DNA from 4 places in the Bacillus sp. GB_SG_008 genome. Region 3 is predicted to be linked to each of the others. Evidence: predicted binding sites of a transcription regulator. Region 3 holds the regulator's gene; each other region holds the start of a gene.
What was found. Region 3 encodes Rex, which represses fermentation and respiration genes when NADH is low (regulators of the CRP and FNR family bind a similar motif). Its sites were predicted from a motif close to TTGTGAAATATTTCACAA; they were not measured.

Region 1: a site for Rex is predicted at 5,926-5,943, ahead of ACTDJC_RS00265 (nitrate reductase subunit alpha). Genes of this name have one in related genera too.
Region 2: a site for Rex is predicted at 4,046-4,063, ahead of ric (iron-sulfur cluster repair di-iron protein). Genes of this name have one in related genera too.
Region 4: a site for Rex is predicted at 2,012-2,029, ahead of nirB (nitrite reductase large subunit NirB). Genes of this name have one in related genera too.

What each region holds. Positions count from the first base shown of each region.
Region 1 covers NZ_JBPZSK010000001.1:60,159-68,460, forward strand. Annotated here, with positions in the region: gene narI (respiratory nitrate reductase subunit gamma) at 1-76, opposite strand, end outside; gene narJ (nitrate reductase molybdenum cofactor assembly chaperone) at 94-624, opposite strand; gene narH (nitrate reductase subunit beta) at 644-2,119, opposite strand; gene ACTDJC_RS00265 (nitrate reductase subunit alpha) at 2,109-5,792, opposite strand; gene ACTDJC_RS00270 (Crp/Fnr family transcriptional regulator) at 5,996-6,688, opposite strand; gene moaA (GTP 3',8-cyclase MoaA) at 6,991-8,004, shown strand; gene ACTDJC_RS00280 (molybdopterin-synthase adenylyltransferase MoeB) at 8,021-8,302, shown strand, end outside.
Region 2 covers NZ_JBPZSK010000004.1:407,903-416,204, reverse strand. Annotated here, with positions in the region: gene ACTDJC_RS13605 (protein adenylyltransferase SelO) at 1-63, shown strand, start outside; gene ACTDJC_RS13600 (DUF438 domain-containing protein) at 518-1,747, opposite strand; gene ACTDJC_RS13595 (DUF1858 domain-containing protein) at 1,760-1,987, opposite strand; gene ACTDJC_RS13590 (Crp/Fnr family transcriptional regulator) at 2,086-2,775, opposite strand; gene ric (iron-sulfur cluster repair di-iron protein) at 3,249-3,956, opposite strand; gene topB (DNA topoisomerase III) at 4,291-6,435, shown strand; gene ACTDJC_RS13575 (hypothetical protein) at 6,685-6,873, shown strand; gene ACTDJC_RS13570 (response regulator transcription factor) at 7,297-7,992, shown strand; gene ACTDJC_RS13565 (sensor histidine kinase) at 7,996-8,302, shown strand, end outside.
Region 3 covers NZ_JBPZSK010000017.1:9,146-17,398, forward strand. Annotated here, with positions in the region: gene groL (chaperonin GroEL) at 1-1,499, opposite strand, end outside; gene groES (co-chaperone GroES) at 1,538-1,822, opposite strand; gene ACTDJC_RS22020 (CPBP family intramembrane glutamic endopeptidase) at 2,193-2,921, shown strand; gene ACTDJC_RS22025 (YdiK family protein) at 2,924-3,121, shown strand; gene ACTDJC_RS22030 (redox-sensing transcriptional repressor Rex) at 3,148-3,777, opposite strand; gene ACTDJC_RS22035 (ABC-F family ATP-binding cassette domain-containing protein) at 3,960-5,885, shown strand; gene tsaD (tRNA (adenosine(37)-N6)-threonylcarbamoyltransferase complex transferase subunit TsaD) at 6,193-7,209, opposite strand; gene rimI (ribosomal protein S18-alanine N-acetyltransferase) at 7,209-7,652, opposite strand; gene tsaB (tRNA (adenosine(37)-N6)-threonylcarbamoyltransferase complex dimerization subunit type 1 TsaB) at 7,664-8,253, opposite strand, start outside.
Region 4 covers NZ_JBPZSK010000001.1:307,828-316,129, forward strand. Annotated here, with positions in the region: gene nirB (nitrite reductase large subunit NirB) at 1-1,993, opposite strand, end outside; gene ACTDJC_RS01480 (GerMN domain-containing protein) at 2,602-3,639, shown strand; gene rph (ribonuclease PH) at 3,765-4,502, shown strand; gene ACTDJC_RS01490 (XTP/dITP diphosphatase) at 4,513-5,124, shown strand; gene ACTDJC_RS01495 (metallophosphoesterase) at 5,141-5,647, shown strand; tRNA gene ACTDJC_RS01500 (tRNA-Gly) at 5,749-5,822, shown strand; tRNA gene ACTDJC_RS01505 (tRNA-Arg) at 5,824-5,897, shown strand; partial or broken gene ACTDJC_RS01510 (COG4705 family protein) at 6,275-7,069, shown strand; gene ACTDJC_RS01515 (PH domain-containing protein) at 7,663-8,277, opposite strand.

The DNA.
Region 1 (8,302 bases), on a different contig from region 3:
ATCTAAAAATATGCCCACCAATGAAAATGACTAAAATAATATATGGAAAGAGTACCCATAAAAATTGATCGATCATCTTTGCCGTACTCCTTTCTATTCTATTTCATACTGCCATGCACCAATAGCAGTAAGGATGCATCGGACAATTGGTTCGTACATATTGTTTGCGTCTTTTAATTGTTGATGCAATGCCTCGATATTGCTTGTGTATTTTTTCATAATCGGCTCACTATCTTCTTCCTCTGCATTTGCGAGAAACTCTAACATAAGTGGTAAATAATCAGGCAGTTCTTTATCCGTTACAGCGAAGCCTGCTTTTTGATAGTGTTGTTTTAATTCTAGTAGTTCAATTCCTCGTTCTCGTTGTTCACCGGTATTCATATAAGTGAGATACATATTTGTTTTTTTGCCAAAATCAAATGTATATACATATGATTCAATTAATTCATCGTTTGTTTTTTGCTTTGCTTGTTCGATAAATGTTGTAAGGGTAGTGCGAATTTCCTCATGTTCGATGCTTTGAATATCACTTTGTAAATGAGGAAGTGCTTCTCTCCATCCCTGTTCAGGATAGGAGAGAAGAAAGGAAGAACAAGAAAAAGCAGTTTGTAAACTTTGTTTCATAGTTGTTACCTCCTTTATTTTAAGAGATTGTCATACAAGAGCCGGGGCCGCCAGCAAAGGAAAGACCGCAGCTTCCTTGCTCGTTATAAAGGTCTGCCACTTGCTCACGGTGAGAAGTTGGAATGACGAAACGATCTTTATATTTCGCAATCGCAAGAAGACGGTACATATCTTCAATGTCTTCTTTTGTTAAGCTCAGTTCTGTTAATACATCTTCATTTGGTTCTTTATTTATTTGCAATGCTCTCATATGAGTACGCATGACAGCCATTTTTTTCAATGTAAGACGAATATGAGATTCATCGCCTGCAGTTAATAAGTTTGCTAAATATTGAATCGGAATACGCATATTATCAATAGCAGGGAAAATTTCTTCTGCTTGCCAGTTGCTTCCTTTTCCTTCGACCATGTTCATAATCGGGCTTAAAGGCGGGATGTACCAAACCATTGGCAATGTACGATACTCTGGATGAAGTGGAAGAGCAATTTTCCAATCGATAATCATTTTATAAATAGGTGATTGCTGAGCAGCTTTGATCCATTCTTCCGGAATACCTTGTTTCTTTGCTTCAGCGGCTATTTCTGGATCGTTTGGATCTAGGAATACGTTAAGCTGAGAATGGTATAAGTCTTTTTCATCTTCTACAGATGCTGCTTCTTTTACTTTATCAGCGTCATATAACATAACTCCGATGTAACGAATGCGTCCGACGCATGTTTCCGAACAAATTGTCGGCATACCAGCTTCAATACGCGGGAAACACATCGTACATTTTTCAGCTTTATTCGTTTGCCAGTTGAAATACACTTTTTTGTACGGACAAGAAGAGACACAAAATCTCCAAGCGCGGCATGCGTTTTGATCAACTAGGACAATTCCATCTTCATCGCGCTTATACATAGAGCCAGATGGACAAGAAGATACGCACGGCGGATTGATGCAATGTTCGCAAATACGCGGTAAGTACATCATGAACACATTTTCGAAATCCGTTTTAATTTCTTCTTCCATTTTCTTGACGTTTGGATCTTGTAAGCCTGTTACATGCCCGCCGGCTAAATCATCTTCCCAGTTTGGTCCCCATTCAATTTTATCGATAAATTCACCTGTAATGGCTGATTTTGGACGAGCAACCGGTTGGTGCTTTCGCTGCGGACTGTTTGTTAATGTTTCATAGTCGTAGTTCCAAGGCTCAAAGTAATCATCAATTGTTGGTTGATCTGGGTTATGGAAAATGTTCATGAGACGTTTCATTTTTGAACCGGATTTCAACTGAAGGTCTCCGTTCTTCAGCTCCCAGCCGCCTTTATATCTTTCTTGATCTTCCCATTGTTTTGGATAGCCAATGCCCGGTTTTGTCTCCACGTTGTTAAAGTACATGTATTCAGCACCTGGACGATTCGTCCAGGTGTTTTTGCATGTTACGCTACAAGTGTGGCAGCCGATGCATTTATCAAGATTCATTACCATTCCGACTTGTGCTTTAATCTTCAAGCCAATCTACCTCCTTCAGTTTGCGGATGACGACGTTTAAGTCGCGTTGGTTTCCGGTTGGGCCATAGTAGTTAAAGCCGTAGCTTAATTGACCGTATCCGCCAATCATATGTGTTGGTTTTACGTGAATACGCGTCGGACTATTATGTGTTCCTCCGCGGTTACTTGTTAAATTCGTACCAGGCACGTTAATGTGGCGATCTTGTGCATGATGCATAAAGGCCATTCCCCGCGGCATGCGGTGTGTTACGACAGCACGTGCAACAACGACACCGTTTCGGTTAAAGCATTCAATCCAGTCATTATCAGCAACACCGGCTTCAGCGGCGTCATCTTTATTCATCCATACTGTTGGTCCACCGCGGAACAGTGTTAACATTGGCAGTGCATCAAAGTACATACTATGAATGGACCACTTGTTATGCGGTGTTAAATAGTTCAGCGTAATTTCTTTTCCTTCTACTTCAGGGCGAGATTTACGGAACGGTTTATGCTGTAAAATTGGTTTGAACGTTGCCATTGTTTCGCCAAATTCTTTCATCATGTCGTGATCTAAGTAGAAAGATTGACGCCCTGTTATTGTTCTCCAAGGAATAAGCCGTTCTACGTTTGTTGTAAACGGTGAGTAACGGCGTCCTCCTTTTTCTGAACCACTAAAAGCAGGGGAGGTAATAACCGTTTTTGGCTGTGCTGTAATTTGTTCGAATGTGAAACATTCTTCTTCACGCTCTGCTGCTAAATCACGGAGTTGTAAGTCCGTTTGTTTTTCAAGCGCTTCCCATGCTTTTACTGCCATATGACCGTTTGTTGTTGAAGAAAGGGTTAACACAGCTTCAGCGGCATTGATTGCTTCTGTTATGTCAGGGCATCCTTTCGCGATAGAATCAGCGCGAATTACACCTAATTTACTCTTTAGTTGTTCGTATTCTTTTTCCGCAGACCAAGAGATGCCTTTTGTACCAATCGGTTGTTTTCCAACGTTTGGTCCGAGTGCAGTCATTTTGTCATATAGCGTTTTATAGTCACGTTCTACAACATGAATTTGCGGCATTGTTTTGCCTGGGATTGGCTCACATTCCCCTTTGCTCCAATCTTTAATTTGTCCGAGCGGCTGCGCTAATTCTTGCGGTGTATCGTGAAGAAGCGGCGTTGCAACCACCTCTTTCATTGGCTCAAGGTCTAACTTTTGTGCTAGATCAGAGACTGCTTTTGAAAGGGAGCAGAAAATATCCCAGTCAGAGCGTGCTTCCCACGGTGAACCGATTGCTGGGTTAAATGGATGCACGAACGGATGCATATCTGTACTGCTTAAATCATGCTTTTCATACCATGTGGAAGCAGGAAGAACGATGTCAGAGTATAGTGCTGTTCCAGCCATACGGAAATCTAAATTGATTAGTAGATCTAGCTTTCCTTCAGGTGCTTCTTCATGCCACTTTATTTCCTCTGGTCGTAATGAATCATGATCATCGTTCATTAATCCATTTGTCGTACCTAGTAAATGTTTTAAGAAATATTCGTGTCCTTTACCGGAACTTGAGATTAAATTCGCGCGCCATACGAATAAGTTGCGCGGGAAGTTATTTTTGTTATCCGGGTCTTCAATCGCAAATTTGAGCTCTTTGTCTTTTAGTTTCTGCGCAACATATTTCCCGATTTCCTCTTGGGTTGTTGCGCCACTAGCGACCGCTTCTTTATATAGCTCAATGCCATTCTTTTCGAAAGTTGGATAAGAAGGTAGCCAGCCAAGGCGAGCGGCCAACACATTGTAATCACCATGATGCTGATAACGTGAGTTGCCGACAACTGGCGATGCTAAATGTCCAACAGGTGTATCTTCATAGCGCCACTGATCTGTAACGAAATAGAAGAAGGATGTACCGTTTTGCAGTTTCGGCGGACCTTGCCAATCTTTTGCTGTTGCGATGGTTTGCCAACCTTCTGCTGGGCGTAACTTTTCTTGACCGACATAATGAGCCCAGCCGCCGCCATTTACACCTTGTGCACCAACAAGAAGAACAAGGTTTAACACAGCGCGGTAAATCGTATCAGAGTTAAACCAATGGTTAATACCAGCGCCGACAATAATCATCGAGCGTCCATTTGTATCAACTGCATTTTGAGCAAATTCACGAGCGATTTGAATAATAAGTTCTCGTTTTACACCTGTCATTTTTTCTTGCCATGCTGGCGTAAACGGAACATCTTCATCAAAGCTCTTCGGTTCTTGGCCGCCAAGACCGCGGTCTACGCCGTAGTTTGCTAATGTTAAATCATAGACAGTTGTTACGAAAAGATCTCCGTTTGGTGTTGTAATCTTTTTCACTGGAATGGTACGTTCTAATACTTCATTTCCGTCATCAGAAAAGTACGGAATTTGTACAGTTCCAATTGCATCCTCCATACCAAGTAAAGAAAGACGCGGCTCAATTTTTTCACCTGTTTGTTCATCTTCTAAACGTAAGTTCCACTTCTTCTCGTTATCCCAGCGTGATCCCATTGTACCGTGCGGCGTTGCGAAATCATGACAGTTATCGTTCCAAAGAACGGGCTTCCATTCGCCAAGCTTCGTTTCACGACCAATATCAGCCGCATTTAAGAAGCGATCTGCAACAAATTGATCTCCTTGCTGCTTTAACGTGACAAGGAATGGGAAATCTGTATATTGTTTTGCATAATTTATGAAGTAGTCCACTTGTTTGTCCACGTAAAATTCTTGTAAAATGACGTGCCCCATTGCCATTGCAAGTGCACCGTCTGTTCCTTGTTTTACACTGATCCAGTCATCAGCAAATTTTGTTGATTCGGCAAAATCAGGGCTAACAGAAACGACTTTTGTTCCTTTATAGCGCACTTCCGCTAAGAAGTGGGCATCTGGTGTCCGCGTTAGCGGTACGTTGGAGCCCCATGTCATAATGTAGCCAGCGTTGTACCAATCACTACTTTCTGGCACATCTGTTTGATCACCCCAAATTTGCGGTGAAGCTGGCGGTAAGTCAGCGTACCAATCGTAGAAGCTGAGCATCGGCCCGCCCATAAGCTGCATAAAGCGGCTTCCAGCTGCGTGGCTTAACATTGACATCGCAGGAATTGGCGAGAAGCCAACATTTCGATCTGGACCGTATTTGATTACTGTATATAATAAGGAAGCAGCAACAATCTGTAATACCTCATCCCAATTTGCACGAATAAAGCCGCCTTTTCCGCGTGCTTGCTTATATGTACGTGCTTTTTCTGGATTTTCAACAATGCTTTTCCAAGCGTCTAACGGTGATTCATGTTTTTGTAGTTCCTCTTGCCACATATTCCAAAGAACGCCGCGTACATATGGGTATTTCACACGAAGCGGACTATAAATGTACCAAGAAAAGCTTGCTCCGCGCGGGCATCCGCGTGGCTCAAAGTCTGGCATATCCGGACCAGTAGTCGGATAATTTAGCTCTTGTCCTTCCCAAGTTACAATTCCATCTTTTACGTAAATGTTCCAGCTGCAAGAACCGGTGCAGTTTACGCCATGTGTGGAGCGGATTACTTTATCATGCTGCCATCGCTTTCTATAAGCGTTTTCCCATTCGCGGTCTTCGTATGTTTCTTGTGTATGATTATCGTTATAACGATCTATTGGAGAAAAATATTTTAAACGTTGCATGAATGGTGATAGTTTCTTTTTCATACTGTTCACTCCTTTATTGCGTCTCTCTTGCTTACTTTCACTATAAGAGGGCGTGCAAAATAGAGATGTGATATCTATCACAGTTCAACAGATTGTCAAAAATTCATGAGTGTGTAAGGAAAAAATAGAGAAGGTGTGACATTTTGCACATTACAAAACATGTTTAGGATGTAGAATAAAAAAAGCAGCATCTAAATGAGATGCTACTCAATACTACAAATAGAGGTAGGGCAATCTTCACAAGCGATTGCACATTTTAAAAAGTGTAAATTATGAATGGTAATCTTTCCTTTATGAATGGAAATAATGCCTTGTTTTTTTAAATCATTTAACATGCGATTGACACTTTCCCGAGAGGTTGCACAGAAGTTTGCAAGATCTTGATTCGTTAATGGAAGATCAATGAGAATACCCTCTTCTTTTAAAATCCCGTAACTATTCGTCATGCGAATGAGAGTCGAATAGAGAGCTCCCTTTTTGCCATGCAATACTAAATCACGAAACTTCGTTTGCATTCTTCGTAAATGCTCACTAACCCACTTCATAAATTCAAACGCAAGAGCTGGTTTTTCCAGCAATGCTTTTTCTAATGCATCTCGTTTAATGACGCCGATTTCTGCATGTTCAAGCACTTTTGCATTTAACAAATATTTGGCATCCTCTGTAAATAATGTGAGTTCTCCGATAATATCATGCTGCGAACAAATGCGCAGTGTCAATTCTTGACCATCGGCACTAATTTTACTAATTTGAACTTTTCCAGAGTGAATAATGTATAGTTCTTTTGCCACCATACCTTCTTGGAAAATATAATTAGCTTTGCCCACTTTCATTTTATATTCCACAGATGCGAGCAATTCTTTTAAATCATTTGATAATGCCGTACTGTTTGCCACAGCAATCACCTTTCTTTTCAGAACAGTCTATTTCTTATTTTGAATGTAAATATAGTGCAAATGCAAGCAGTTTTTTTCCCGTGGCTAATTGTGAACAGTTTTTGAACAGAATTGTGAAGAATTTTTGAATGAGAAAATCGATGTGAGAAATATCACAACATAGATTGTTGTTCTTTTTTATGATGAAGACAAATGAAAGACAGCCAAAAAAAAGATAAAGCGCAAGAGCAAAAACACCCTAGTTTAAAAATATATTATAATAGAATGAAGGTATATAGAGACAGCAAGAAGGAGGGGTGAAGATGACTGAGAAGATTTTAGATGCATGGCAGCGTCCGCTTCAAGATTTACGCATTTCTGTTATTGATCGTTGTAATTTTCGATGCACATATTGTATGCCGGCTGAAGTGTTTGGTCCAGATTATGCGTTTTTAAAAGATGAGTTTTTGCTTACATTTGATGAGATTGAGAGATTAGCTAAACTTTTTGTTCGCATGGGCGTCAAGAAAATTCGATTAACTGGCGGCGAACCGTTACTGCGTAAAGATTTACCAAAGCTCATAGAACGTCTTGTGAAATTAGAAGGTCTAACAGATATTGGGCTAACGACGAACGGTATTCATTTAACGAAGCAAGCGAAAGCTTTAAAAGAAGCTGGTTTACAACGAGTAAACGTCAGTTTAGATGCACTAGATGATGATGTATTTCGAAGCATTAACGGCCGCAATGTAAGCACGAAGCCTATATTACGAGGAATTGAAGTAGCAAGGGCAGCCGGATTAGAAGTAAAAATCAATATGGTCGTAAAAAAAGGAATGAACGATAACCAAATCTTGAAGATGGCCGCTTATTGTAAAGAGCAGTGCATCCCTCTTCGCTTTATTGAATTTATGGATGTTGGGAGTACGAACGGCTGGAATTTTGAACAAGTGATTACGAAGAAAGAATTAATCGATATGATTGGACGTGTGTATCCAATTGAGCCGGTAGATCCGCATTATTTTGGTGAAGTGGCAAAGCGGTATCGATATGTTGAAACTGAGGCAGAAGTCGGCTTTATCACATCTGTTTCTGAATCGTTTTGTTCTTCTTGTACGAGAGCACGCATTTCAGCAGAAGGTAAGTTGTATACATGTTTATTTGCAACAGCAGGAACGGATTTACGAACGCTGCTTCGCGAGGGGATAGATGATGAGGAATTATTCCGAGTCGTACAAGATGTGTGGACTAGGCGTAGTGATCGTTATTCAGATGAACGAACGGAAGAAAGTGCAAATAACCGCCCGAAAATTGAAATGTCATATATTGGCGGATAAGAGAGAAGGGGTCAAGATGCAAGAGCGGTACTCACGGCAAATACTATTCTCAGAGATTGGTGAAACTGGCCAGCGAGATTTAGGTGAAAAACACGTATTAATCATTGGCGCTGGTGCACTTGGTACGGCAAATGCTGAGGCGCTTGTCCGGGCAGGGATTGGCAAGCTGACGATTGCGGATCGTGATTACGTCGAGTGGAGCAATTTACAAAGGCAGCAATTATATACAGAAGAAGATGCGAATCGTTATGTACCGAAAGCAGTTGCAGCGGCGCAGCATTTAAGGCGAATTAACTCT
Region 2 (8,302 bases), on a different contig from region 3:
GATGATTACGCGACACTACCTGCGCCATCATCATGTCCTTACCGAACTTTTTGTGGTACATGATATAGAAGTGTTGGGAATGGTTCTTTTTGTTTTTCTACAATCATGTTGAAGCTTTAGGATGGTTTAAGATTCATACAAGGTAATGCTACTTCTTTAATTGAGGTAGCATTATTTTAGTTTGTCCTTTCTTGTGGTACAAAAAAGGATAGAACAGGCAGCATCTCTCTGCTTGTATCTATCCTCTTCTTTTCCCTTTATAAAATGTGTAACATTATATATTTATACCGCATAAAATTGAGGTTTGTATCCCTTATTTGATTCTAAATAAAATAATTAAAGTAGTCGTTTTATTTGTAAATGATATATATTTAGGATGAATTTAAATCAATTACTATGTTTTCTAGCACATAATCTAGAAGGGGGAAATGCTACAATAATTAATCATGCGAACTATAAAAACACTTTACATAGAGTGATATAAAAGAAAAGATAAACGGCTGGTGACATACTCAGCTTATGAAAGAATACGTTTTTCTCCCTGGATTTCTTGAATCGGATTAATATTTTGCGTGAATTCAAGGGTACCCATGTATTCTCCATCTTCACTCCGTATAGCAAAATAACGAATGTATACATATTTATCCTGAAATTTAATCCAGAAATCTTCACAATCTTTATTTCCAGATTTAAAGTCTTTTAAGAGCTTTTCAACAATATGAACGCTTTTTGGAGGATGGCAGTTTTGGACTGTTCTGCCGATGACCGCTTTCGTACGGGCGAAAATCCGCTCTTTTCCATGAGAGAAGTAGCGTACAACATCATCCTCGTCAATGAATGTAATATCTACAGGTAAGTGGTTCATTAGTAGCTCTAATTGCTTTAGAGACAACATACCTGTTTCTAAGCGAATGAATCCTTCAGATATGGCTTTTTCTTGTATAGATTTTCTTTCAGGTTTCCATACACTTGTAGGACTTGTTAAGCAATAGCCAATTTCATCACTTTCATGAGCGATTTTAATCCATTCATCTTCTGTAAGGGTTTGAAGAGCCATTGGAAATAAAATATTCTCTTCTTTAAAAATCATTTCACCTATCTCATGAATAACAAAGTAAACCTGAGATAAGACAGCTTTTTTATCTCCATTATAATTTTTTAATTTTTGTTTGACGTCTTTAATAGCATTGCGAATGCTGTCATCGACGCCCCACATTACTTGCGTTGGTCCATAAATTCCGTATTTCTCTAAATAAGGGAAAAGCAGATTCTCTTTACGGCTGTAATGTTTATCAATATCCATTAATAGATTTAAGTCTTCTATTAATTTATAGATGTTTTCTTTACTATCTTCTTTTTCGAAACGTTCATAGTGAAGTTGAAGCTTAAAGTTAACATGTATATCGATTTCTTTGTTTTCAAGCTTAAACGTATGAATCGGATGTCCAGGTTGGTCTTCTGGTTTATCAGATCTATGGATTTCTTCAATGGAACCTTTAAAAATAGCTGTATGCACTGAGCATAAACGCTGTACTTCTTCTACTGGAATTCCTTCTTCCTCCATGAGTGTCTGTTCAAGTTGGGAGATTTCTGTAACCGTAATATTTCCGACAGCTTCCTCGAATTGAGCTTTTACCTCCTCAACACTTTTCCCGTTATGAAGATTTTTAATAATTTCTTTTAGGATTTCTTGTCGTTCAAACGTATTCATACTTTTATGTTCACGATTGTTAATTATTTCACTCATAAAAATTCTCCTTTACCCTATAATGTTAAATCCGCTATTTTTAAAAGTTTTTTTAACTGTATCAAACGAAATTCCTCTCATTCGACATCCATTTGGGATGGTCATCACACGACCAGCTGTTTGCAACATTCCGGGTTTTGTTATATGTTCAAAGCCGAGTTCTTTTAAGATAGGGATGATTTCAGGGTATTCAATAGTCAAATCGCAAATTGTTTTCCTAAAATCAATCATTTTTGTCATCATCTTCACCTCGGAAATTATTGATATTAATTCTCAGTAACAATGTAACATAGAGAAAATGAGTAGGGTGTGAGAAAAATCACACATGTACTCTTTAATCAGATGATTTCTGCTTTTAATTTGTCTGGAATAATAATGAAACAACCGTTTTCATCAATATCAATTAATTTCTTTCTTTTTAACTGATTCATTGTGCGACTCATCGTTTCTCTGGATGTTCCAATCATATTGGCGAGTTCCCGATTCGTAAATTGGGTCGTTAATGTATATTTGTCATTCATCTGTATACCATTTGATTTACATAAACGGAGTAATAGCATAATAATTTGTTCGTAAGTATCGTGAAGAATCTGTTCTTCTAATCTGTTCTGAAGATCGACAATTTTTTCTCCAAGAACCTTAAACATTTTAATACATAATTCAGGATGCTGAATCAAAATCTTCTCGAAATCAGCGATTGGAGTAACGATTAACTCTGCAGTCTCAAGTATTTCAGCATGTGCTGGGAAGGTACCTTTTTGGAAAAAGCCAGCATGGGGAAACATTTCTCCAGCTTGAAGCACAGAAACAATTTGTTCTTTTCCAGTTACATCTGTTTTTTGAATTTTCACTTTACCAGATTGGATAAAAAACACGCGATCAAGTGTGTCACCCTGCATAAATACAAATGATTTTGCTTTATAATTTCGTAATTGTGAAATATCTACAATAGGCTGAAGTTCTTCTTCTGAAAGTTCTTTAAAGAGGGGAACTTCCTGTAAATGTTTTTTTATCATTTTTGCCTTCATATATACAACTCCTCAATAATTCTCGTCATATTTTTATAATAAAGTTATATCAATTTCGTAAATAAAGCAGTGATAAAAATCATATTTGTAATAGAACGAATCAATTTTTTAACTTCATAGGAGGAAGCTAAATAACGGACTAGATAAGACAAAGTGAAACTTTCATCAGTGGGGCTCTTGTGTAGTTTGTGAGTTTCGATGTGTATGTTGAGGGGCTCGTTCTCGAGTTTTTAGTATCACTGGAGATTACGTGGAAAGTGAACTTTCCGTGTGTATATTCTAAAAGCATTACGAAAATAGAAAAAATACGTAAAAAATAGAACATGAGCAAAAAGTGCTTATGTTCTATTTTGTTACATTTAAGTGATATCTATATAAGAATCTTTTTATTTATTTCAGATCATAAAATCTATAAGTTCAAAAAATGTTGTTTTTGAGCCTTAATTCGATGTCTATAGATTCACCTTTTTTACTTAAGCCTGTGCGATTGCACGCGGGAACAAAATATTATTTTCTAAATGAATGTGCTGGAATAGATCGGATTCAAGAGCTGCAAGTCGTTGATAGACAAGACGATAAGTACCGCAAGCTCCTTCTGGAGGAGTAAAGTCATTCGTAATGTTACGAAGTTCTTTTATAATATCACCAGCATGGCTATGTTCACTTTCTAACTCTCCCACCACTTTGCTTAATTTCGTATAATTTTCATCAGTTGGATTTTGCTCAAATGCTAAAATCAACGGAAAATCTTCTGTTTCTTCTTTAATTATATGCTGTTCTAATTCTGTTTTTAATTCATGGAATAGCTTATGAATTTTAGCTAAATGAGGCTGTCCTGATCCATGAACGCGTAATACTTTTGTTACATATGGACTTAACTGTGGCAATTCTTCATTTAAATAGCGATGATGTTTATTCACAATATAGTCAATTAATTCACTATAAGAGGCGATTTTCCAGTCAATTTCTGCTTCATTTAATAGTTTTGTTTCATAATAAAGAGTATTTAAGTTTGTTATAACCTCTTCCACCGATAAATTTCTCTCATGAATTGCATCAATAAGTGGTCTGTTACCCCCGCAACAAAAATCTATTCTATATGATTTGAAAAGATCGCTTGCTTTCGGGAATTTTGTAACAATGTCACCAATCACAGAAGTCTCAGTAAATACATGTTCCATATGAATGCCTCCATAAAGTTTAAATTTTGTATCTAGATTAAAAATATCAATAAATTTAAATTTATGTAGTGATATACATCACTGATAACTTGTGAATTTCATCATACGTTGTTTGTGTAATAAAGTGATGATGCTTGTACTTATGTCAAAAATAAGTAGATACATATAATACATTACGTAATTAATCACTATTGTGAAGATATTTCAGTTAAGCGTATAATATTAGAAGTCTATAACATATAAAATGGAATTTGAACTGTTGTGGGTTATACTCATCTGAAAAATAAATAAATATAATTGAAGTGACACAGCAATTTAGATAGGGAGTTATAAAATGAAATTAATTATTGCCGAGAAACCTGATCAAGGTTTAGCGCTCGTTTCTCAATTTAAATATCGACGAAAAGACGGCTATTTGGAAGTGGAAGCAAATGAATTGTTTCCGAATGGTGCTTATTGTACGTGGGCCATTGGTCATTTGACGCAATTATGTAATCCAGAACACTATCATGAAGAGTGGAAAAAATGGTCATTAGATACGTTACCAATGATTCCAGAACGTTTTCAATTTGAAGTAACAAAATCAAAGTATAAGCAATTTAACGTTGTGAAACAACTGTTACATAATCCGCAAGTGACGGAAATTATTCATGCGGGAGATGCAGGGCGTGAAGGGGAATTAATTGTACGGAATATCATTAATCTTTGTAATGTACAAAAACCGATGAAGCGTCTGTGGATTTCTTCTTTAACGAAGCAAGCAATCTATCAAGGATTTAAAAACTTACTTGATGAAGCAGATACAATCAATACGTACTACGAAGCATATACACGATCATGTGCAGACTGGGTTGTTGGGATGAATGCTTCCCGTGTTTTTAGCATTTTACTAAAGAAAAAAGGAATGAATGATGTTTTCTCCGCTGGACGCGTGCAAACACCAACACTTGCATTAATTGTGAAACGTGAGAAAGAAATTGAAAACTTTAAATCAGAGCCATTTTGGGAAGTGTTCGCAACCTTTAATATAGAAGGAAAGAAATATGAAGGTAAGTGGGAACAGGACAATGAATCTCGCTTAAAGGATCCCAATATGGCGAATAAAATCGCTGCATTTTGTCAAAATAAACCGGCTGAAGTGAAAGAAATGAAAACAGAGCGAAAAGAGTTTCAGCCGCCATTTTTATTTAACTTATCATCCTTACAAGCAACGGCGAATAAAGTATTTAAATTTTCACCGAAAAAGACACTTGATATCACACAAGCGTTATATCAAAAAGGAATTGTTTCTTATCCGCGTTCGGATTCTAACTACGTAACAGAAGGAGAAGCTGCAACGTTTCCTGATATTTTGCAGAAGCTAAGTCAGTTTGAAGATTATAAAGATTTGTTGCCTGCACCAGTTTCTTCTATTATGAATAACAAGCGATATGTGAATGAGAAGAAGGTTACAGATCACTACGCCATTATTCCAACAGAACAAGTAACAAATCCAAGTAAATTATCAGGTGATGAAAGAAAAATTTACGATATGATTGTAAGAAGATTGATTGCGGCGCATTATGAAGCTGCGATTTTTGATTACACTACAATTACAACGCTTGTTGATGGACGTGCTGAATTCATTTCAAAAGGAAAACAGCAAATTCAAGAAGGTTGGCGTAAAGTGATTTTCCAAGATGATAAAGATGAAGAAACAATTCTTCCAATTGTACAAGAAGGGGAACAAGGAAAAGTTGCAAAGGTGAAAGTGAAAGAAGGAAAAACCCAGCCACCAAAACGATATACAGAAGGTCAGCTGATTACGTTAATGAAAACAGCTGGGAAGTATTTAGAGAACGAAGAACTGGAAAAAGTATTAAAAAAGACAGAAGGTTTAGGGACGGAAGCAACGCGTGCAGGCATTATTACAATGTTGAAGGACCGCAAATATATTGATGTGAAGAAAAATCAAGTGTATGCAACCGATAAAGGGAAAGTATTAATTACCGCAATTGGTGATAAAATTTTGGCTTCCCCAGAAATGACAGCAAAATGGGAGCAGCGCCTTGCCGAAATTGGAGAAGGCACAGCTTCACCAGCAACCTTTATGGAACAAACGAAAAAATTATCAGCGAAAATTATTGAAGATGCGGTAGAAATGTCTGAGAAATGGGATTTTACAGGTTTACATGTGGAATCTATTGAACGATCTAATTCTAAATTTACAGTTGGTAAAAAAGTCGGACAATGTAAAAAGTGTGATGGAGATGTAATTGATAAATCTACTTTTTATGGATGCTCGAACTATAATACAACGAAATGTGATTTCACAATCTCTAAAAAGATATTAGGAAAAACGATTTCGCAAAAGAATATGAAGAAGCTATTAAAAGGTGAACAGACGGAACTAATGAAAGGTTTTAAGAAGAACGATAAAACGTTTGATGCGAAGTTAGAATGGAAAGATGGGAAGATTAATTTTGTATTTGAGAAGTGATGATGTCAACAAATAAAAAAGTTCTTTACTGAGTAATAAACTTTGTAAGGAGTTAGGTGTGAAGAACATTGCACATTGCAAAAAAGCATTAATTTTAAACTTTAGGAAAAAAGCATGATAATCGAATGTCATGCTTTTTTCTTTTTCATATTTGGCACTTCTAGAGAGTTTATTTAAAAATTTATAATAAGTATTATTATTAAAATGTAATAAATGGTTATTTAATCTGAATATAGGTGGGGGAAGGTCATGATCAAGGTAATTTATTTTGACGAAGGAACAGCAATGGATTATCTCGATATAAAGTATGGTGGTAAATTCAACTCAATTGAAGAGAAAATGGATGAACATGCTAAAAAAGCTTTAGCAAAGATGGACGCACAAGTAGGAGCAAGTTTGAAGTTTTTTCAAGTATTTAAAAGCAGCCTTAAATTCTAATATAGGTGCAGAAGCATTGAGGACCTTAGAAAATATGAATAATTAACTAAACAAACGATTAAACTTTTTTTATAAAACTAAAAGTTCATTTGAAAAGAGAAGGATTCATTTTGACTAAACTTTATTCAAAATGAATCCTTTCAATTTGCTATAAAATATGTATTTATAAGATTTTTTTAATCAATTTTTATTTCAAAGCAACAGCTGTTGAGTAATAATACAATTGTTTAATTGCAAATAAAATTACATTTACAATAAAGATATTTAAAAATGTCAGTCATGTTATGCGGTTAAAGGGCCATTTAATGGGATAAGAAGGAGTTTTTGATAAGGTACAGAAATTGTTATGAAGAGGCAAAAAAGTTGATTTACCATTTTTTGTTTAGTTTGGTGGTATTCGTACAAAAGAATGGATGTGGAAACGTGCAAAAGAGTATCCTACTTGTCGAGGATGACAGAGAAATAAGTAAACTGGTTACTTGTCACTTGGAACAGGAGAATTTTACGGTACTTACTTCATTTGATGGAGAGGAGGCTTTGGCTCTTCTTAAGAAAAATGAGGTTGATTTAATCTTACTTGATTTAATGCTGCCTAAGCTAAGTGGGGTGGATTTCCTAAAGCAGATAAGAGCAACGAGTTTAATTCCTGTCTTGATCATTTCAGCAAAAGGGAGTGATATAGATAAAGCGTTAGGTCTTGGTTTTGGTGCAGACGATTATATCAGCAAGCCTTTTTCCATGCTTGAACTAACCGCCAGGGTACATGCTGCAATTCGCAGGGCAACACAATATCTTCCTTCAGAGAATGTACCTACTTCAGCTATCCTACATTTTAAAGAACTTTCTCTTGACTTAAAAACCTTTTCGGCACTAATTAAGGGGAAGAACGTTCAGCTTACATCCAAGGAATTTCATATTTTAAAGCTATTTATGACAAATCAGAGCAGAGTGTTTACAAAGGAGCAAATTTACCACTTTATTTGGGAAGATGACTATTATGGGAATGAAAATGTGATTAATGTTCATATTAGAAGACTTCGGGGAAAAATAGAAGTGGATCCGTCAAATCCGCAATACATTCGGACGATATGGGGAATCGGATATAAATTAGGTGAGTAGCTTATGGCCCTTTTATTGAGTGTAATCATTGTTATTTTGCTTGTGATCATCGGAGTGCAGTCCTATTTTAGAAGAAAAATGAATAGAGACTTGAACGAAATACGTAACAAACTTTCCTATATTATTGAGCAGGAGACTGCTGAAAAAGTGTTAATACAAACAGATCAGAAAACCATTAAACTATTCCTCATTCAAATCAACCGTCTTTTAGATTACAATCAACAAGTAATTGCGGACTATATGAAAACCAAAGAAAGCTTAAGAAAAATGCTGTCTAACATGTCTCACGATTTGAAAACACCATTCACCG
Region 3 (8,253 bases):
GCAGAACGAGTTACTTTCGTTGGATCTACGATACCAGACTCAAGCATGTTTACCCACTCGCCTGTTGCTGCGTTGAAACCAACGCCTACTTTTTCACCTTTTAAGCGTTCTACAACAACAGAACCTTCTAAACCAGCGTTGATTGCGATTTGACGAACTGGCTCTTCTAATGCGCGAAGTACGATGTTAATACCTGTTGCTTCGTCACCTTCAGCTGCAATACCAGCTACTTTAGCATATACGTTCATAAGTGCAGTACCACCACCAGCAACAATACCTTCTTCTACCGCTGCACGAGTTGAGTTAAGTGCATCTTCAATGCGAAGTTTGCGCTCTTTCAATTCAGTTTCAGTTGCCGCACCTACTTTAATTACAGCTACGCCACCTGCTAATTTAGCAAGGCGCTCTTGTAATTTTTCACGATCGAACTCAGAAGTTGTTTCTTCTAACTGCGCACGGATTTGACCAATGCGAGCTTCGATTTGTTCTGTATTTCCTACACCTTCAACAATTGTTGTATTTTCTTTCGTTACAACAATTTTGCTAGCACGTCCTAAAGATGCGATAGTCGCAGATTTTAAGTCGCGTCCTAATTCTTCTGTAATTACTTCACCGCCAGTTAAGATAGCGATATCTTCTAGCATTGCTTTACGACGATCACCGAAGCCAGGAGCTTTAACAGCTACTACGTTGAACGTACCACGAAGTTTATTTACTACTAATGTAGCTAGCGCTTCGCCTTCTACGTCTTCAGAGATGATAAGAAGTGGTTTACCTTGTTGTACCACTTGCTCTAATACTGGTAAGATCTCTTGAATGCTAGAAACCTTTTTATCAGTAATTAAGATAAATGGGTTATCAAGAACGGCTTCCATTTTATCAGAATCAGTAATCATGTAAGGAGAAGCATATCCACGGTCGAACTGCATACCCTCTACTACATCTAATTCTGTTGTGAATCCTTTAGATTCTTCTAATGTAATAACGCCGTCGTTACCAACACGCTCCATTGCTTCTGCAATTAATTTTCCTACTTCTTCGTCATCAGCAGAAATAGCAGCTACTTGTGCGATAGAAGATTTACCTTCGATTGGTTTAGAAATCGTTTTTAATTCTTCAATTGCTGCTACAGTAGCTTTTTCAATACCTTTACGAAGACCCATTGGGTTCGCACCAGCTGTTACGTTCTTTAAACCTTCACGAATCATTGCTTGTGCTAATACAGTTGCAGTTGTCGTTCCGTCACCAGCTACATCATTTGTTTTGCTAGCAACTTCTGCTACTAGTTTTGCACCCATGTTTTCAAATGCATCTTCTAATTCAATTTCTTTTGCAATTGTTACACCGTCATTTGTAATAAGCGGAGAACCGAATTTTTTCTCAAGTACAACGTTACGACCTTTTGGTCCAAGCGTAACTTTTACTGCGTTTGCAAGAGTGTCGACACCGCGAAGCATCGAACGACGTGCTTCTTCACTAAATTTAATATCTTTTGCCATAATATTTGACCCCCTTGAATTTTTAAAGATTTATATAATTAACTGATAACTGCTAAAATGTCGCTTTCACGTAAAATTAAGTATTCTGCACCTTCGTATTTTACTTCAGTACCTGCATATTTTGAGAAGATAATACGATCGCCTACAGCTAACTCTAAAGCAACACGCTCACCATTTTCAAGCACACGACCAGTACCAACTGCCACTACCTTACCCTCTTGTGGTTTTTCTTTTGCAGTGTCTGGTAATACGATACCACTTGCTGTTTTTTCTTCTGCTTGAACAAGTTCAATTACAACGCGATCACCTAATGGCTTTAGCATGAACAATAACCTCCTCAATTTACTATGTAAATTTTATGTTTATTAGCACTCAAACACTTCGAGTGCTAACACACTTATTATAATAAAGAATCTCATTTTCTTTTGCAAGTGAAAAAACGTAATTTTTCGGAAAACTATTTTACATCCTCTTCAGTCTTTCCATAAGCTTCTCTTCTTTACCTGATGGGTAGCGCAATAATATAAATCCTTGGCTTCATGGAAGATCGGCACTGATAGAAGATTCTATTTGATATTCCATCGTTTTTCCCTCTTCTCCTATGTTACAATAAGAAGATGCCATAAGTTGTTTTCTCTATGGATAGAGCATTTTCCTTTTTCATTACAAAAAATTTAAAAAGGAGTTACGAAATTGAAGAGACAATACTGGTGGGTTGTTGTTACATATATTTTAATGCAATTATCAGGTGTAATTGGAGGGTGGCTCCTTTTAAAAAGCGGAATATACAACAATGGAAACAGGAGCTTTCAAGAAGAGGTTCAATTGGCAACTGCACATTGGGGAATAATTAGCTTCTTTGTTGCTCTTATTATTATCCTTTTGATATTACGCAACGATACACAATCAGAAAAATGGGATCGGGAAAAAACAAACATTCCCGCTACAATAGGATGGATTATTTTGGGGGTTTTTCTTGCTTTATTTGCCCAAGTAATTGCTGGCACAATTGAAACACAAATTTTTAAAGTTAAACCTGAATCTGAAAATACACAAAACATTATCGAGATTATAAAAGCTGCTCCATTATTTATGATTGTTTCTTCTATATTCGCTCCCATTCTTGAAGAAATTGTATTTAGAAAGATTCTATTTGGAACACTATATAAACGATATAACTTCTTTATCGCAGCAATTGTGAGTTCACTTATATTTGCTTTAATTCATTTTGACCCTACACATTTATTAGTGTATATTTCCATGGGGCTTGTTTTTTCATTTTTATATGTAAAAACAAAACGGATTATTGTACCTATTATGGCTCATGTTATGATGAATACAAATGTTATGTTAATTACATTTGTACTTCACCCATACATAGAAAAAGCTGAAAAATTGCAAGGATTCATCGGAGGATTTTAAACATGCGAACTTCACCATTTGTTATGGCAACTTTGTATTTTCTTCTTGGGTGTATTTTTACATACTTAGCAATTACAAGTGTTGAAGATACAATTTGGAACTTTTATACAATATTACTCGCTATAATGGCAACAGTCGATTTTAATTTGGCACTTCGCCTTCTTTTTTCTAAACCGAAAAAAGGTAGTATGAAGAAATAATAAAAACGCAGGGAATTCCTGCGTTTTTATTGTGGGTAATTTTTTAAAAAGTACACAAGCGTTTGTAATTCTACCGCTAAATCGATATGATGAATTCGAATATGTTCTAATATATTTAACCTAGCAGGTGTAAAGTTTAAAACACCTTGTATACCAGTATGCGATAAGCGATCTGCTACAGCTTGTGCAACAGAAGCAGGTACTGTTAATATTGCCACTTTTATATCATCGGATAATTTCTCTTCTAATTCATCCAGATGATATACTGGAATTCCTCCGATTTCTTTTCCAACTTTCTCTTCATCAACGTCAAATGCCATCTCAATTTTTGTATTATTATTTTTCGTAAAATTGTAATGTAAGAAAGCTGTCCCTAAATTACCTACCCCTATTAGTGCTACACGCGTTACATCATCTTGATCAAGTGTTTCGCGGAAAAACGACAATAAATAATTTACGTTATAGCCGTATCCCTTTTTCCCTAATGCCCCAAAGTATGAAAAATCTCTTCGAATCGTCGCCGAATCCACTTTCACCGCTTCACTTAATTCTGCAGATGATACGCGTTGCTTACCAGATAACGATAAGTTTTGGATAAATCGATAGTATAGAGGCAATCTTTTGGCAGTCGCCTGCGGAATTTTAGGCTGCTCCATGCAACCCCCTCCTCTCTTCCTATCTGTTCAAGTGATTGAAACATGTACGGAAGTTTAGCATTGAAAGTTTTCCCTGTATAATAGAGAGAGAACTTCTCTATTACGTTCAACTATACACTATTTTTAGTATGATTGAGAAATATAATCATGGCAAAGTTAAGAAATTATTTGAGGTGAAAACATTGATTCTACTACAAGTGAATAACCTTTCCAAGTTATACGCCGCTGAAGTGATTCTTTCAAACATTAAGTTAGAGGTACAGACGCGTGATCGCATTGCACTTGTCGGCCGTAACGGCGCTGGAAAGTCTACATTATTAAAGATTATTGCGGGAGAACTGTCCCATGACAGTGGAGAAATTATTAAACCGAAAGATGTATCTATCGGTTACTTAGCACAGCACACTGGTCTTGAAACATCATTAACCATTTGGGATGAAATGCTAACGGTATTTCTCGACTTGCAACGCATGGAGAAAGAACTCCGAAGGCTAGAACAAGAAATGGGGAAAGAAGAAAATTTCACAAATGTCACTGTACACGAAAGATTGTTAGCAGAGTATGATCGCCTGCAATTAGATTATAAAAATAAAGGCGGCTACCAATACGAAGCTGATATTCGCTCTGTTTTAAGCGGACTTGGCTTTCCTTCTGAGACACACGGAACTACAATCTCCACTTTAAGTGGTGGGCAAAAAACTCGTTTAGCTCTTGGAAAATTATTATTAACAAAACCAGATTTGCTTATTTTGGATGAGCCAACCAACCATTTAGATATCGATACATTAACGTGGCTGGAACAATATTTACAAGGCTATCCTGGTGCTATTTTAATCGTTTCACACGATCGATACTTTCTAGATAAACTCGTAACACAGGTATATGAAATCTCTAATAAACAAAGTCGAAAATACACGGGGAACTACAGTAAGTATTTAGAACTTAAAGCATCGCTATACGAACAAGAGATGAAGCGTTATGAGAAACAGCAAGAAGAAGTCACAAAGTTACAAGACTTCATTCAAAAAAATATCGCCCGCGCTTCCACAACAAAACGGGCACAAAGTCGTCAAAAACAATTAAATCGTATGGAGCTTATGACAAAACCACTCGGTGATACAAAATCTGCTTCTTTCCACTTTGATATCGATAGGCAAAGTGGAAATGATGTACTACAAGTAAAAAATATCACAATTGGTTATAATAACGAGCCAATCATTGAGCACATTCATTTCCAATTAACGAGAGGTGATAGTGTTGCACTTGTAGGTCCAAATGGAATCGGAAAATCCACTTTATTAAAATCTCTTGTGGATAAACTTCGTCCTTTAAACGGCAGTTTTTCATTCGGCTCTAACGTTTCTATTGGATATTATGACCAAGAACAAGCAAACTTAACATCATCAAAACGCGTATTAGATGAACTTTGGGATGATTACCCGCTACAACCAGAAAAAGAAATCCGCACAGTACTTGGAAACTTTTTATTTTCTGGTGATGATGTTTTAAAGCCAGTCTCTTCTTTAAGTGGTGGACAAAAAGCACGTTTAGCTCTTGCAAAACTTATGATGCAAAAATCAAATGTGCTTATTTTAGATGAACCGACAAACCATTTAGACTTAAGTAGTAAAGAAATATTAGAAAATGCTCTTATTGATTTTCCAGGAACTATTTTATTTGTTTCTCATGACCGCTATTTCATTAATCGCATCGCCACAAAAGTTATTGAATTGTCAACAGACGGGGCAGCGGAATATCTAGGCGATTACGATTATTATATAGAAAAGAAAAATGAAATGTTAGAACGGGCAGAACTTGAAGAACAAGAAACGAATAAACCTGCACAAAAACAAGTGGCGCAAGAAAAATTAAATTATATTGAAGAAAAAGAACGTAAAAAGCAAGAGCGCCAACGTACGCGTAGAATTGAGGAATTAGAAGAAAACATTGCTGCAATGGAAGAGCAAATCGCTACATTAGAAGAACAACTTTGTCTGCCTGAAGTATATGCTGATTACGAAAGAGCAAGTGATATTACAGCAGAAAAACAAACACTACAAGAACAATTAGAAGCATGTATGGAAGAATGGGAAGAATTACAAATATAAAAAATAAAAAGGTTAGCAGTTACGCTGACCTTTTTATTTATCCACAGTGTTATTCACACATTCAATTTTATATTATCAAGCTAAATATTAATTTTTCCACATTATCCACAAATAAAATAATATTTACCCACAGTTTATACTCACAAAAAAACCTATATTATCAACAGATAATATAGGTTTTATCCACAGGCTGTGGTTAATTATGTGTATAAAGTGAAACTTTCATCTGTGGCCCCACTAACATTTAACTAAACTTATCTTCTTTAACGAGAGTCGAAAATTCAGTGTCTCATTAAACGCGGAATAACTATGATTCAATATCCAAGCCAGGATTTGCATTTAATGCTAATGTTGCCCTCTTTCCTTGCTCATATGCAATCGTACCAGCTGCAGCAATCATAGCAGCGTTATCTGTGCATAAAGATAACGGTGGAATAATAAGCTCTATATCGTTTTTATTTGCAAACTCCTCTTCTAATCGAGCCCGCAATCCTTTATTTGCTGCAACTCCTCCAGCAAGAAGCACTTGCTTCACGCCATACTCCTCCGCTGCTCGTACTGCTTTTGTTACTAACACATCAATTACACTTGCCTGAAAACTTGCAGCTAAATCTTCAGGTGTTAGTTCCTCTCCGCGCTGCTTTGCGTTATGCACAGTGTTAATAACTGCGGATTTTAAACCACTAAAACTAAAATCATAAGAATCTGGTTCCAGCCATGCACGAGGCAGATCGATTGTCGGCTCTCCTTCATGGGCAAGACGATCAATGTGCGGTCCACCTGGATATGGCAATGATAACGTACGTGCCACCTTGTCGTATGCTTCTCCTGCAGCATCATCTCTTGTTTCGCCAATTACTTCAAATGAACCATGCTCTTTCATATAAACAAGCTCTGTATGTCCACCAGATACAACGAGAGACAATAATGGAAACTGCAGTTCCTGTACTAAGCGATTTGCATAAATATGACCAGCAATATGATGCACGCCAACCAACGGGATACCATGTGCAAAAGCTACCGCTTTTGCTGCATTCACACCAATTAACAATGCCCCAACAAGGCCTGGCCCCTCTGTAACAGCAATTGCATCAATATCTTCAAACGTAATTTGCGCTTCTTTTAACGCTTCTTCTAATACAACCGTTATTTGTTCCACATGGTGACGAGATGCAATTTCCGGAACAACCCCGCCAAAACGTTTATGACTTTCAATTTGCGAAGCTACAATGTTCGCTAAAATTTCTCGTCCATTTTTCACAACTGCTACAGCTGTTTCATCACAGCTTGTTTCAATACCCAGTATAATTGTATCTTTTTTCATCATAAGTTCACCCACATTACAAGACCATCTTCATAATTGTCTGTATAGTATCTTTTGCGAATTCCGCCATTTTGAAAACCAAATTTCCGATATAACTTTTTTGCAACTTCATTTGAAACACGCACTTCAAGTGTCATCGTATTTGCTCCAAGAGCTCTCGCTTTGTTCATTACTTCTTGTAATAACACTTCTCCGAGCCTTTGACCACGGTATTGTGGTAATACCGCAATGTTCGTAATATGTGATTCATCAAGAACGACCCAAAGTCCGCAATAACCTAGAATTCCTTCCTCTGTTTCCAGTACAACGTAGTGTGCATACTCATTCATTTTTAATTCTCGTTCAAATGCTTCGGCAGTCCAAGGAGTCGCAAATGAAGCTTCTTCAATCGCAACAATTTGCGGAATATCCTCTTCCTTCATATTTCTAAATGTAATGTTCATTCATAAAACCCCTATTTCGTTTGACTTTCTAACCATTTTGCCTCTGCTTCTGCCAAACGAAGGTAACTTGGAACGAATGTATGCACAGATTGCTCTTCTTTCTGTAAGCCCAAGAAAGCTAATTCACTTGGGCGTGGATTATGTTTCGTCAGCGGGGCAAATACTGCTTGATCTCCTAAGTGTTCTACAATTGTATCTTTATGCTGTTCTACATCATTTCCGATAAATAAAATAGGTTGTCCTATCTCTTTTAACATTTGTAACCAATCGGCAATGAGAATAATACGATCCTCTTTCACAGATTGCAACTTTTGTTCTCTATATGTATACAATCCCGTATAAATTTGCTGACGACGACCATCAAATAACGGACAAATATACCCTGGGAAATTTATTCCGTTTGCTGCCAGCACTTCTAAACTTGATACACCAACAATCGGAATTTGCAATGACCAAGCTAATGTTTTTGCTACTGTTACACCAATACGAACACCTGTATAAGAGCCTGGACCAGCTGCTACAACGATTTTATTTAATTCTTTTGGTTTCACGTTACATTCTTGTAAAAGTTGCTCTACTGCTGGCATTAGACGCACAGAGT
Region 4 (8,302 bases), on a different contig from region 3:
TATGTGGTGTATCTACCATTTCTAATGACTGTTCAAGCAACATGCCAAGTCCTAATGAATCTTTTGTACCGAAGCGGCAGAAACGAGATCCAACGCAGGATTTTACATTGCGAAGGGACTTCGAGTAGGCATAGCCAGAGTTCATACCAAGGTCGGCCCACACTTTTGGTAAATCTTCTTTTTTAACCCCATATAAACCGATGCGGCTTGCGCCTGTTATTTTCACGAGTGGAACGTCGTACTTCTTCGCAACTTCTGCAATTTTCATTAAATCATCTGCTGTTGTAACGCCGCCGTACATACGTGGAATAACAGAAAATGTTCCGTCATGTTGAATATTTCCATTCATTCTTTCGTTAACGAAGCGGGATGCTTTATCATCGGCATACTCTTCTGGGCAGGCCATACGTAAATAATAATTTAATGCAGGCCGGCATTTTGAACAGCCTTCTTCGTGTGCGAAGTCAAGGACGTTTCGCACTTCTTTCGGTGATTTTAAACCTTTCTCATGAATTGCTGCTACAACTTCATCGCGAGATAATGTTGTGCACCCACACATACCTGCAGCCTGAGTAGAAGCATCAAAATTATCTCCAAGTGTATGAGATAGAATTTGTTCAACAACTGGGCGACATTTACCGCAGGATCCTGCAGCTTTTGTGCATCCTTTTACTTCTTCAAATGTCGTTAGGTCTTGTTCTAAAATAGCGTGAACAATGGCTCCTTTTGTGACACCGTTGCATCCGCAAACAGTTTCATCAGCACTCATACTTGCAATATCAAGTCCGCTATCTTCACCAGCTTTGTGAAGAAGAGAGGCGGGTGTATATTCTTGTATATCTTCTTCTTTTTTTAACATGCTGAAGAGGCGTGTGCCGTCAGCTGTATCACCATATAAAACAACACCAACAACTTTATTGTCTCGGATTAGTACTTTTTTATAGGAACGTGTACATTCGTCAAATATGGAGATTGCTTTTGTTACCTCATCTTCATAAATTTGACCAGCGGAGAATAAATCGCATCCCGCAACTTTCAGTTGTGTACCGACGATGCTGCCTGTATATCCATCTGTTTGTGTATTTGTAATCTGTTTTGCTAATACAGCACCTTGCTCATAGAGCGGTGCAACAAGACCATAGGCAACCCCTTTATGCTCTGCACATTCACCAACCGCATAGATGGATTGGTCATTTGTTTGCATATAGTCATTGACTATAATGCCGCGGTTCACAAGTAAACCAGCGTCTTTTGCTAACTGTGTATTTGGGCGTATTCCAACAGCCATGACGATTAAATCACAATTTACAATATCGCCATCTGCAAATTGAATGCCCTCAACGTGGTCTGTACCAAGAATTTTTACCGTTTTCTTTTCCATAAGGAACTTCATACCTTGTGATTCTAAGTCTTCACGCAGTAATGAAGCTGCCTTAGCATCGAGTTGTTGCTCCATTAAGTGTGGCATTAAGTGAACAACATGCACGTCCATTCCTAAATCAATAAGCCCTCGTGCGGCTTCTAAACCAAGTAATCCGCCGCCAATGACAACTGCTTTTTTATATTGCTTAGCCGTATCCATCATAAATTGTGTATCTTCGATTGTGCGAAATCCTGTTACACCAGGGAGATTTGAACCTTCCACAGGTAAGATAAAAGCACTGGAGCCTGTTGCGATAATGAGCTTGTCGTACATAACAAGACGATTCTTTTCTGTAACAATGACTTGTTCTTCCCGATCAATATGAAGTACTTTTTCATTTGTATACAACGTAATATCATTTTCTTCGTACCAACTGTATTCGTTCATAATGATATCTTGCATATTTGTTTTTCCTTGTAGGACGTGGGAGAGCATAATACGATTGTAGTTCGGGTGCGGTTCATCTCCAAAAATGGTAATGTCGTATAACGTATTGTTTTGTTTTAAAATTTCTTCGATGCAGCGTATTCCAGCCATACCATTCCCAATCATGACTAAACGTGTTTTCATATTCATGTCCCTTCTTGTATGTGAAATATTTAACAAACTTTGATACTTGTATTATAAAAGTTTTAGAAAATAAGGAGATGTGATATTTATCACAGTTTTGGAGGATTCATAAATTGTTCAAATTTGCACATAATTTGCTGTAATCTCCTTTTACATTTGATAATTTTATCTTACTAGTTGTAGGTAGTAAGACCCCACTTCAAGATTCAGAGAAACTAAAAAAGATGGATGGGGGATGAAGCCTCAACTAATGAAAATTTCACTTCATCCCGCATTAACGGGCAGTAAGTCCCCCACCTCAAGATTCAGAGAGAAGCAAAGAAGATAGGTGGGGGAACTGCCCGTAAAAGCCCGATTGGTTCAACTAACCATCAGTGAGGGATAAAACCGCACTGATGGAAGTGTCACTTTATCGCGAAAGAATAATACGGAGACGTTAGTAAAGAGACTGAAAATATTCCAATAGAGGTAAGGAGTAAGTTTTTGACCATGATATAAAACTTTGCGCAGGTATTTTTTAGAAGAGATAAGTTGTCATCGCTTGTTCTAAAGTGAAAGTTGAGCTCGTATACATGTAGTACAAACTTAGATTTTTAGGAGGAAAGCGTATGCCTAAATCGACTTTCAAATGGCTTGTTTGTGCTACATTAAGTACAGTTTTATTAGCAGGATGCGGATTGTTTGGTAAGGAAAAAGGAACAGAGCAAATTGATCCACCTAAGAAAGTTACCTATACAGACGGTGAGAAGAAAGAAACAGCGAAGCAAGGGGAAACGATAAAACAAGATTTATATCTCGTAGATAAAAATGGTTATGTTGTGCCGCAAACGGTGCAGTTACCTGCTCCGAAAAATAATGCGGTCATTAAGCAATCATTACAATATTTAGTGAAAGATGGACCAGTAACAAATTTATTGCCAAATGGATTTCAAGCTGTACTTCCCGCAGATACTGAAATGACAGTTGATGTGAAAAACGGGACAGCGGTTGTTGATTTTTCTAAAGAACTGAAAAATTATAAAAAAGAAGAAGAACGCCGTATTGTAGAAGCAGTTACTTGGACATTAACGCAGTTTAAAGAAGTGAAGAATGTGAAGTTTCGTATGAATGGGCAAGATTTAGCGAAGATGCCTGTTGCTGGTACGCCGATTGGTAATGGATTAAGCCGGGCAAATGGCATTAACTTTGATGATGAGCAAGTGGCTGATATTACAAACACAAAACCAGTTACGTTGTATTTCTTGGCGCAAAATAATAAACAAAATTATTATGTACCAGTAACGCGCCGCGTTGCAGAAGGAAAAGAAAATGAAGTCGCGACAATTGTAAATGAACTTGTAAAAGGACCAGCGCATCAATCGGCGTTAACATACGACTTTAATCCAGATGTGAAGCTAATCAATGAGCCGAAACTTGAAAAAGGAACGGTGACGCTAAACTTTAATGAAAATATTTATGGGAATAAAGGTAAAAGTATGATTTCTGACTATGTACTCCAGTCTCTTGTATTAACTTTAACGGAAAAACAAGGAGTAGAAAATGTGTTAATTCAAGTGAATGGAAAAGCGAATCTTGTTACAGAGAAAGGTGATAAATTAATAAAACCAGTCGCTCGTCCGCAAAACGTGAACACAGGTAGTTTTTAAACAGAAATAATTTGATATACTTAATTTATGAAAAGAAGGGGAACTCCCCTTCTTTTATTGTCATACATAACATAATTTTTAAATTGGCTATACTAACATGTAGCAGTTATAAGGGGGTTATTTTTATGCGAGTAGATGGTAGACAAGCATCAGATTTGCGCCGTGTACATATTCATACGAATTATTTAAAACATCCAGAAGGATCAGTATTGATTGAAGTTGGTGATACGAAAGTTATTTGTACAGCAACGATTGAAGAAAGGGTTCCGCCGTTTATGAGGGGCGAAGGAAAGGGATGGGTTACAGCTGAGTATTCCATGCTTCCTCGTGCAACAGAACAGCGTACCATTCGTGAATCGAGTAAAGGAAAAGTAACAGGGCGCACAATGGAAATTCAACGTTTAATAGGACGAGCATTACGTGCTGTGGTTGATTTAGAAGCGCTCGGTGAAAAGACGGTTTGGATTGACTGTGATGTCATTCAAGCTGACGGCGGAACGAGAACTGCTTCTATTACCGGTGCGTATGTTGCGATGGTATTAGCGTTTGAGAAGCTTGTAACAGCAGGAAAAGTATCAAAAATTCCAGTGAAGGATTACTTGGCAGCAACGTCTGTTGGAATCGTTGATGAGCATGGTGTTGTGTTAGATTTAAATTATGCAGAAGATTCTAAGGCAAATGTCGATATGAATGTCATTATGACAGGCAAAGGGCATTTTGTTGAAGTGCAAGGTACAGGAGAAGAAGCGACATTTAGCCGCGGTGAATTGAATGAATTGCTTGATGCAGCAGAATATGGAATTTTACAGCTTATTGAAATGCAAAAAGAAGCGTTAGGCGATATTGTAACTCATATGGAATAGAGGTAAAAATATGAAACAAGTTGTAGTAGCGACAAAGAATGCTGGGAAAGTACGTGAATTTGCGGAGCTATTTGAAAAGTTTGATTTAGAAGTAAAATCACTTTATGATTTTCCTCATATTGAAGAAGTAGAAGAAACTGGTGAAACGTTTGAAGAGAATGCCATTTTAAAAGCGGAACATCTGTGTAAACAGCTAGATGAAATTGTCATTGCGGATGATTCAGGTTTAATTGTAGATGCCTTGCAGGGGAAACCAGGGGTTCGTTCGGCTCGTTATGCAGGAGAGGAAAAGGATGATCAAGCTAACATTCAAAAGGTTCTAGAAGAATTAAAGGATATTTCAATGGAGAAACGGACAGCGCGTTTTTATTGCGCATTAGCCGTTGCGTTTCCACAAGAAGATAAAAAACCATTGATTGTAAACGGAACGTGTGAAGGGAAGATTTTAGAACAACAGCGCGGGGAAAATGGCTTTGGTTATGATCCAATCTTTTATGTAGAAGAATACAAAAGCGCAATGGCAGAATTGTCATCCGATGAGAAAAATAAAATTAGTCATCGCGGGCGTGCTCTTCGTAAATTAGAAGAAAAAATTCCAGTATGGTTTTTAGGAGAAGAATAATAAGGGAGCGAAACCGATGAAGGCGTTAATTGTGAGCGATAGTCACGGTTCTGTGAAAGAGCTAAAGCAATTAAAAGAGCGGTATGAGGGAAACGTAGATGTGATGATTCATTGCGGTGATTCTGAATTAACATCTCATCATTCTGAACTAGAAGGGTTTCATGTGGTGAAAGGAAATTGTGATTTTGTTGGTGATTTTCCAAATGACATCATCACAGATGTGCAAAGCACACGTTTTCTTGTAACGCATGGCCATTTATACAATATTAAAATGACGCTGCAAACACTTTTATATCGTGCGAAAGAAGCTGAGGCAAATATTGTTTGCTTCGGTCATTCGCATATATTGGGAGTAGAAATCATAGACGATATATTGTTTATCAATCCAGGAAGTATTCTCTTGCCGCGCTCGCGAAGAGAAAAAACATTTGCTTTATTAGAAATACAAGAAAGCGAAATAGAGATTCGTTTTCTTACGTTAGACGGTGCAATTGTAGCTCAAAAAGCGTTTCAAATAGAGTGAAGAATTTTTCTTCACTCTATTTGAAAAAAATGTTGACTTTAGTTATTGGTAATAATATAATAAAAACTGTCGATGAGACATTAGTAAAAATTTCATATAATGCGGGTGTAGTTTAGTGGTAAAACAAGAGCCTTCCAAGCTCTGGTCGAGAGTTCGATTCTCTTCACCCGCTCCATGTCCCAGTAGCTCAGCAGGATAGAGCAACGGCCTTCTAAGCCGTCGGTCGGGAGTTCGAATCTCTCCTGGGACGCTAAAAAAACCTTGTTATCTTTCGATGACAAGGTTTTTTGTTTGGTTTAAATAAGAAATAATAATTGTGCTATTTAACACTAAAAAAGCATCGGTGATAAAACCGATGCTTTTTTTAGTGTTAATGATTGTTATTTTATTTGTTTTTTAACTTTTGTCCTTTAGAAGAGAACTTGTTATGAAGAATGCTTTCCTTTTTCATGATGCTACAGTAATTTTTAATAAATTTCTCATTTAGATTTAATTTGATTTTCAGACGAATTTCATTAAAAGATATTAAAGTTGGGACTAGATCTTATAATAGCCATCAAATGAATAAACGAGAATCATGAAATGGTTTGAGACATTGATTATCGGCTTAAATACAATAAAAAGGAGATGAGTTCATTGGCAAAAAAATTTTCCGTTTCTGATGAAGTCGCTGCCGCCCCGTCACTAGGCCGGCAGATGTTGAGTAAGGTTCCAGAAGTCACAATCTTCTTCTGGATCATCAAAATTTTATGTACAACTGTCGGTGAAACATTTGCTGATTTCTTAAATTTCAACCTTGGATTTGGTTTAACTCTCACTACCATAATTATAGGAATAGCATTTTTCGTTGTATTGTACCTTCAATTCAGAGCAACTAAATATGTTCCAGGCATTTATTGGCTCACTGTTGTTCTTATAAGCGTATTTGGAACGTTGGTAACTGATAATTTGACAGACAATATGGGAGTACCTCTTGAGGTTAGTACGGTAGTTTTCTCTGTGCTGCTAGGTTTAACTTTTCTTTTTTGGTATCTCAGTGAAAAAACACTCTCGATACACTCGGTTTATACAAGAAAAAGAGAAGTTTTCTATTGGCTTACCATTCTTTTCACATTTGCACTTGGAACAGCAGTCGGAGACTTATATTCCGAACAACTCGGTCTTGGTTATCTTTACACAGGAATAATAGTCATTATTATAATTGGTTGTGTATTTTTAGCATGGAAATTTTTGAAACTTGATGGAGTATTAGCGTTTTGGATTGCGTATATTCTTACTCGTCCACTCGGAGCATCATTAGGGGATTACCTATCTCAACCAAAAAATAATGGCGGGTTAGGTTTGGGGACAACAGTTACTAGTGTAATTTTTCTTATAGCTATTTTAGCGATAATCGTTTTTCTTGCTGTTACAAAAGTTGATACAAAGGCAAAAAGTGATACAGCAGAAACAAACCAAGCGAATGGAAACAAGAAAAATGTTTTGACACAAACCATTGTGGTACTGTGCATTTTCTTAGTTGTTGGCATAGGCGGTTATGTTTGGCGCAGTAATAATATAGCGCCGCAAGCCGGTTCTGCACAAACTACATTAGCTGGACAATTAACGGATTTTGTTAAAATTGAAAGTGATATGCTAAATCATGTAAACTCAAATGATTTTACTTCGGCGAAAAAAGGGGCTGACGATTTGGAACATGAATGGGACGCAGCGGAGCCTAAACTTAGAAAAATAGATGGCACAACATGGACTAAAATTGATGGAACTATTGACAGTGTATTAGCAGCAGTTCGTTCATCAAACCCTGATGTTAACAAGTGCAAATCTGCACTTAACAATTCGCTTAGTGTCATAAACGGAGCGAATAAATAAAAATTTTAGGAATCGCAAATTTGAACTGCATCCCAATTGTTAGACACAACTAACAATGGGGGTGCAGTTTTTTATGTTTTCAATGAATTTTAAAGAAAAACTATAGTTATTAGAAAAAGAATTAAAAGCAAAATTAGTTTAGGTTAATTGTTAATAAACTTCTCAAATACAAAGCCAAAATCTTTTACATTATATTGTTTTTTTGTATCAACAAGCCAATTGAACGCAATTTGATTAATTTCTTTAAACTGTGCTGCTAGATCTACTTCGGCATTTCTTACGTTGCCTAATGTAGAAGATGCCATTTCCAGGCTCTTATGTGCGTATTGCGTTGCGATATCATTTTCGTGAGTGATTTCTGCGATCTTCAGAAGTGCCTTATATAAATCTTTTACTTCTTCAATATGTTTTTTATGTATGTCGATGGAGTAATGCTCTCCGCCCATATTAAATTTAATCTCAATATCTAAGTCTACTGTCCCTGCTGTTTCAAGCAGAACGTTAGAAATTTTATGAGTGTTGTAATTATAACGACGAAGTGTACGTTTCTTACTTACCGCACTTGTTCCGTCAACATGAATAAGAGCTGTATTTGTAAAGCAATACTCATCTGTTTTTGATTTGATTAAAAAATAAATTTTTTCGTTTTCTTCATGCATGACATAATCATCAGCATCTACTTTATCATAATCAGCAGGGGTAATAACGGACCCAATATCACTTAAACCAAGCATATCAGCTGCTACTTTTTTAAACATTGTATATCGCCCTTTCGTTTTGAAA